DNA from 2 places in the Micromonospora sp. 4G55 genome. Region 1 is predicted to be linked to the other one. Evidence: predicted binding sites of a transcription regulator. Region 1 holds the regulator's gene; the other holds the start of a gene.

Region 1 (3,403 bases):
CACCGGCTACGAACGCCCTCAGGCAGGGGTTGAATCGGCTGCCTTGGCGGCCCGCTCGATCTGCGCGCGTCTGGCGTCCCAGAAGGCCGCGTCGCGCTGGGCGTCGGCGTCCCAGGCTGCTGTCCCGGTCGAGCCGTCGAGCTGTTCGCGCAGGATGTCGGCGTGTCCGGCGTGGCGGCTCGTCTCGGTGAGCAGGTGGACCAGGATGGTGAACAGCGTGACCTGTGGGCACGGCCACCAGGGCACGTAGCCGGGTGAATCGATGGCCAGGGCGCTGATCGTCGCGTCCGAGTGCTGCCACACGCGGCGGTAACGGTCGATGATTTCCTCGCGCGTCTCGTGCTCGGTCGCCCACATGTCGCCGCCACGCGCCTCGGCGTCGTCCCAGCGGCCCAGGGGTTCGGGAAACGGCCGCCCGAAGACCTCGCCGAAGTACGTGGCCTCCCAGAACGACAGGTGCTTGACCAGGCCGAGAAGATTGGTGCCGGGCGCGGTCAGGGGGCGGCGGATGTCGTACTCGCCGAGCCCGTCGAGCTTCCAGAGGATCGCCTCGCGAATCTCCCGCAGATCGCCGTGCAGATACGTCTTCGCGAAGTCATCGATCATGGGGCGTGAGCCTGCCACGGGCTCCCGGCGACCTCAACCTGCGACGACCACAAGGGGCCGAGCCGGACCGTCGCTCAGGTGGCGGGCTGGATGGCTCCGACGGTGCCGGCCCCGACCAGCGGCCGGCCGAGGAAGTCCACCGGTCCCGGATCGACATCGAAGAGCGACCGGAGGCGGAGGGCGCGACCGGCCAGCGGCGAATCGCGGCGCGGCGTGAGCGCTTTCGCCCGTTGCGCCGGTGAGCCGGCGCGATCGGCCCTGCCGAAACGCGGGTCTGCGCTCGATCCGACGACGCTCGCCCCGAGGCGTTCCTGCCCGGTCGCCGCGCGCCAGTCGTCCAGGTTGGCGTAGGACGCCCCGGCCCACGAAACGGCCCAGGCTCCCGATTCGGCGAAGAAGTTGTTGCCCTGCAGCAGGACGTCGGCCGTCGAGAAGTCGTCGGCGAGCACGAGGTTGGTCCCGCCCGAGACGATCAGGTTGTTCCGCAGGACGATGTTGGACAAGCCACCGAAGAACTTCTGCAAGCGGATGCCCGCGGGGGCCCAGCTCTTCGCCTCCATCACCACGGTGTTGTGGTAGACCTCGGCGTTGCTGACCGAACCGGCCAGGTGGATGCCCGCGTACGCCGCCGAAGAACGCGTCCATGATGTCCTGGAACCCGACGAACGGGCCCGCGCCGCCGGGACCGCCCGGCCCCGCGCCGCCGCCACCCGGGGCGAGCGGGTCGCCACCCAGGTCGACGATCTGCCGTTTCCGGTCGTCCGAGAGAACCTCGTACGCGGCGTTGATGTCCTTGAACTTCTCCTGGGCCTCCGGGTCCGGATTGACGTCCGGGTGGAACTGCCGCGCCAGCTTGCGGTAGGCGCGCTTGATCTCGTCGTCGGAGGCTTCCCGGGTCACGCCGAGAATGCCGTAGTAGTCCCTGGCCACTGCGTTCGGTGTCCTCATGTTCGTCTCGCGTTGCCGGTCGTCGGCCGGGGCCGGGTGCCGGCCCCTGCCCTGGATCAGTTCTGGGCCAGCAGCTCGCCCACGTAGCGTGCCACGGCCCTCACCGTGGCGATGGTGCCGGGGTAGTCCATCCGGGTGGGCCCGAGAACGCCCAGACCGCCGACGATGGTCGCGCCCGGGCCGTACCCGGTGCTGACCACCGAGGCGGCCCGCAGGTTGTCGATCTCGTTCTCGTCGCCGATCAGCACCCGGGTGGTGCTCGGCTCGGCCTCCCCGATGAGCTTGAGCAGCACGACCTCCTCCTCGAGGGCTTCAAGGATCGGGCGCAGCGAGCCCTGGAAGTCGAGCAGGCCGCCCCGGGTGAGGTTCGCGGTGCCGGCGAGCGCGATGCGCTCCTCGTGCCGTTCGACCAGTGTCTCCAGCAGCACCGTGGAGAGCGTGGTCATCGCCCCGCGCAGGTGCGGCGCGGACTCGTCGACCAACGCCTGGACCAGCGGCGGGGTCTCCGACAGCCGGCTGCCGACCAGCTTCTCGTTGACCAGCCGGCGCAGGTCGGTGACGTGGTCGGCGGGGATCGGGGCGGGCAGCTCCACCAGCCGCTGCTCGACCCGGCCGGTGTCGGCGATCATGACCAGCATCAGCCGGGTGGTGGAGATCGGCACCAGCTCCAGGTGGCGCACCGAGGAGCGGGCCAGCGACGGGTACTGCACCACGGCGACCTGCCGGGTCAGCTGGGCCAGCAGCCGCACGGTGCGGTGCACCACGTCGTCCAGGTCGACCGCGCCGACCAGGAAGCGCTCGATCGCCCGGCGCTCGGCCGGGCTCAGCGGCTTGACCCGGGACAGCCGGTCGACGAAGAGGCGGTAGCCACGGTCGGTGGGCACCCGGCCGGCACTGGTGTGCGGCTGCCGGATGTAGCCCTCCTCCTCCAGCACGGCCATGTCGTTGCGGACCGTGGCCGGCGAGACGCCGAGCTGGTGCCGCTCCACCAGGGCCTTGCTGCCGACCGGCTCCTGCGTGGCGACGTAGTCCTCGACGATCGCGCGCAGCACGGCGAGCTTGCGGTCGTCGAGACCCATCTCCCCACCTCCTGACGCAGGTCGGCCCGGAGCGACTGAGGCGCCCCGGGCGAGCGCACTGGCACTCGACTGTAGCGAGTGCCAGTCTACGTCGGCGTCCCCGCTGACGCGATGATCAGCGACGGACCACGGGTGCGCCCCGCCACCCGGACGGCGCGCCAGGGCCGATCATCCGGACATCCGGGGCGGTGTCGCTCTGGTGAGGGCTTGCCGGCAACCCCTACCGTGACGTCCATGACTGAACCACCTCGCCCTCCCGGAGCGGGGGACCCCGGCGACCGCCCGGACCCGACCGCCCCGTCCGGCTCGTCGTACGAGCCGCCCACCGCACCACTGTCCGGGGCACCCGGGGCGGGCGGCTATCCCCCGCCCGGTGGCTATCCGCCACCCACCGGTGACCAACCGCCGTCGGGCGGCTACCCACCGCCGGGCGGCTACTCCGCGCCGGGTGGTTACTCCACGCCGGGCGTCGGCTATCCGACCGCCGGCGGGTACGGCGCTCCCGGGTACGGCGCCCCGGGCGGCGGCTACGCCACCGACGACGACAAGAACTGGTCGCTGATCGCGCACTTCGGCGGCCCGGTCGGCGTGATCGTCGGCGGCAGCCTGCTCGGCTGGGTGGCGCCGCTGATCGCGCTCTCCGCCAAGGGCCAGCAGTCCCCGACCGTGCGGGCGCACGCCACGGCCTCGCTGAACTTCCAGATCACCTGGGCGATCGCCAACGTCATCGGCTTCGTCCTGGCCATCGTCACCTGCGGGGTGCTCTTCTT
Region 2 (3,403 bases), on a different contig from region 1:
ACCCGCCCGGTGCCGACCCGTACGCCGGTTACCCGCCGGGTTACCCGCCGTACGCCGGCCACCTCCCGTACGGCTGGCCGGCCGCCGGCGGCTGGGACCCGGCCGACCCGTTGGTGAACCCGCCGCACGCCGGCGTCGACGGCTGGTTCACCCGGTGCGCCGGCGCGCTGCGTCGGGGCTGGCGAACGCTGGTGCCGATCATGCTGCTCACCCAGGCGCTCCCCGCCGCGGTGCTCTCGATCATCTCCCTCGGGCTGGAGCCGTCCGCGCAGGTGCCGGCCGACGGCTCGCTGCCCCCGGGCTACCTGGGTGACTTCCTCACCTTCGGCGGCGCGACGCTGGTCGCCGCCCTGCTCCTCTACCTGGTCCAGAGCGTGGGCTGGGCGGCCGGTACCTGGGTGGTCACCCGGCAGGCGGCCGGCGAGCCCGCGACCTCGGCGATGCGCTGCGCTACGGCCTGCGCCGGGCGCCGGGGCTGTACGGCTGGACCCTGCTGGTCGGTCTGCTCGTCACGGTCGGTTTCTGCTTCTGCGTGATACCCGGCGTCTACCTCGCCTTCGCGCTCGCCCTGGCCGGCCCGGTCTACCTCTTCGAGCGGCAGAACCCGATCGGGCGCTCGTTCCACCTCTTCCGCAGCCGCCTCGGCATGGTGGCGGCCCGGGTCGCGCTGGTGGCGGCGGCGGTCGTCGCCGGGACCGTGGTCGGCGCGGTGCTGGAGGCCGTCGGCACGGCGCCGCTGGGCACCGACCCGTTCGCCGCGCCGGGCACCGCGGTGGGCGCCGTCGTGGTGGTGGCGGTGACCGCCGTGCTGGTCGTCCCGGTCTACCTGGTCCAGCTGGTCGGGCTGATCGTGACGTACGCCGAGCAGCGGGTCCACGAGGGGCCGGTGAACGCCGCGCGACTGGCGGCGGAACTCGGCTGATCGGCCCGAGTCTGCTTGCACTCGGCAGGGGAGAGTGCTAAACAAGTCATTGGCACTCGCGTATGGTGAGTGCCAATGGTCGGGGCGGTAGGGCCACGGTCGCAGCGGCGTTCCAAGACGCCGGTGCGGCACATGGCCGGTCGTCGCGGGCTATCCGGCCCGGCCGAAGGACGTCGTCGTCGCCAGGTGGCGACGTCCCAAGGTGCGTACACCAGGCGGCCCATCCGGGGCACAAACACTCGGGTGGCCCGTGAGTGTCCAGGAGGACAACGCCGTATGGCCAAGATGATCGCGTTCGACGAAGAGGCGCGCCGCGGCCTCGAGCGGGGCATGAACCAGCTCGCCGACGCCGTGAAGGTGACGCTCGGCCCCAAGGGCCGCAACGTCGTGCTCGAGAAGAAGTGGGGTGCCCCCACCATCACCAACGATGGTGTGAGCATCGCCAAGGAGATCGAGCTCGAGGACCCCTACGAGAAGATCGGCGCCGAGCTGGTCAAGGAGGTCGCCAAGAAGACCGACGACGTCGCCGGTGACGGCACGACGACGGCGACCGTCCTGGCCCAGGCCCTGGTCCGCGAGGGCCTGCGCAACGTGGCCGCCGGCGCCAACCCGATCGCCCTGAAGCGGGGCATCGAGGCCGCCGTGGCCAGCGTCTCGGAGGAGCTGCTCAAGCTCGCCAAGGACGTCGAGACCAAGGAGCAGATCGCCTCCACCGCCTCCATCTCCGCCGGTGACAACACCGTCGGCGAGATCATCGCCGAGGCGATGGACAAGGTCGGCAAGGAAGGCGTCATCACCGTCGAGGAGAGCAACACCTTCGGCCTGGAGCTTGAGCTCACCGAGGGCATGCGCTTCGACAAGGGGTACATCTCCGCGTACTTCATGACCGACCCGGAGCGTATGGAGGCCGTCTTCGACGACCCGTACATCCTGATCGCCAACAGCAAGATCTCGTCGGTGAAGGACCTGCTCCCGATCCTGGAGAAGGTCATGCAGTCGGGCAAGCCGCTGCTGATCATCGCCGAGGACCTGGAGGGCGAGGCCCTGGCCACCCTGGTGGTCAACAAGGTCCGGGGCACCTTCAAGTCGGTCGCCGTCAAGGCGCCGGGCTTCGGTGACCGCCGCAAGGCCATGCTGACCGACATCGCCATCCTCGCCGGTGGCCAGGTCATCAGCGAGGAGGTCGGCCTCAAGCTCGACGCCGCCAGCCTCGACATGCTGGGCCGCGCCCGCAAGGTCGTGGTGACCAAGGACGAGACCACCATCGTCGACGGTGCCGGTGACGCCGAGCAGATCCAGGGCCGGGTCAACCAGATCCGGGCCGAGATCGACAAGAGCGACTCCGACTACGACCGGGAGAAGCTGCAGGAGCGGCTGGCCAAGCTGGCCGGCGGCGTTGCGGTCATCAAGGTCGGCGCGGCCACCGAGGTCGAGCTCAAGGAGCGCAAGCACCGCATCGAGGACGCCGTTCGCAACGCGAAGGCCGCCGTCGAGGAGGGCATCGTCCCGGGTGGTGGCGTCGCGCTGGTGCAGGCCGGCAAGACCGCCTTCGACAAGCTGGACCTGACCGGCGACGAGGCGACCGGCGCGCAGATCGTCAAGATCGCGCTGGACGCCCCGCTGCGGCAGATCGCCGTCAACGCCGGTCTCGAGGGTGGCGTGGTCGTCGAGCACGTCCGCAACCTGGAGCCGGGCCACGGCCTCAACGCCGCCAACGGCGAGTACGTCGACCTGCTGGCCGCGGGCATCATCGACCCGGCCAAGGTGACCCGGTCGGCGCTGCAGAACGCCGCGTCGATCGCGGCGCTCTTCCTCACCACCGAGGCCGTCGTGGCGGACAAGCCGGAGAAGACCCCGGCCGCCCCGGCTGGCCCGGGTGGCGGGGACATGGACTTCTGAGTCCAGCTCCACCAACGCCGAAAGGGGCGGGCCGCGCGAGCGGTCCGCCCCTTTCCGTCTCCTCAGGGCAGGCTGCGCTGGTTACGCCGCTTCTGCGCCCGGTCGTACGGCGGTCGGATGGCGACCGGTTCGTCCACCACGGTCACCAGGTCCTCGGCCTCCGGCTCGTCGACGCCGGTCATCTCGGCGAGTTGCTCCGCGTCGCCGTAGTCCCGCCGGTCGAACGGCACCGCGATGGGCGGGTCGCCGACCGGTACCCAGGTACGGGGCAACGGCTCGTCGGTCTGTTCGTCGTCCGTGGTCATGGGTCGCCTCCTCTACCGAAACGGTAGGGGGCGGCCATCACCCATGCGGGCGAATGGCATTATCAGGGTCTATATCCCATTCGCCCGTTTATCGATACCTCGCGGTCTTTCGCCGGGCCGCGCAGCGCGCCCGGCGGGCCGGCAGGGCCGTCAGAGCGTGCGGCGGTACAGGAAGAAGACGCGCTCGATCCGGGCGCCCGCGCTGCCGGAGTAGAACGGCACCGGGCCCACCCAGCCGATCTGCGCCGCGCTGATCCCGGCCTCGTGCTGGTCGCGC

Evidence for each region. The regulator HrcA, encoded in region 1, represses chaperone genes, less so after heat shock. The targets are predictions, from matches to a motif close to GGTTNGCACNCTCNNNNNGAGNGTGCNAACC.
Region 2: groL (chaperonin GroEL) is a predicted target of HrcA. The motif match lies at 970-1,000, and genes of this name have one in related genera.

Annotation. Positions count from the first base shown of each region.
Region 1 is NZ_JAEVHN010000503.1:210-3,612, reverse strand. Features, by position in the region: gene JNW89_RS28400 (DinB family protein) at 19-606, opposite strand; gene JNW89_RS28395 (hypothetical protein) at 681-1,172, opposite strand; partial or broken gene JNW89_RS28390 (DnaJ domain-containing protein) at 1,222-1,536, opposite strand; gene hrcA (heat-inducible transcriptional repressor HrcA) at 1,611-2,633, opposite strand; gene JNW89_RS28380 (DUF4870 domain-containing protein) at 2,868-3,403, shown strand, end outside.
Region 2 is NZ_JAEVHN010000171.1:1,407-4,809, reverse strand. Features, by position in the region: gene JNW89_RS16130 (hypothetical protein) at 1-536, shown strand, start outside; gene JNW89_RS16125 (hypothetical protein) at 533-922, shown strand; gene groL (chaperonin GroEL) at 1,199-2,821, shown strand; gene JNW89_RS16115 (hypothetical protein) at 2,884-3,126, opposite strand; partial or broken gene JNW89_RS16110 (GNAT family N-acetyltransferase) at 3,277-3,403, opposite strand, start outside.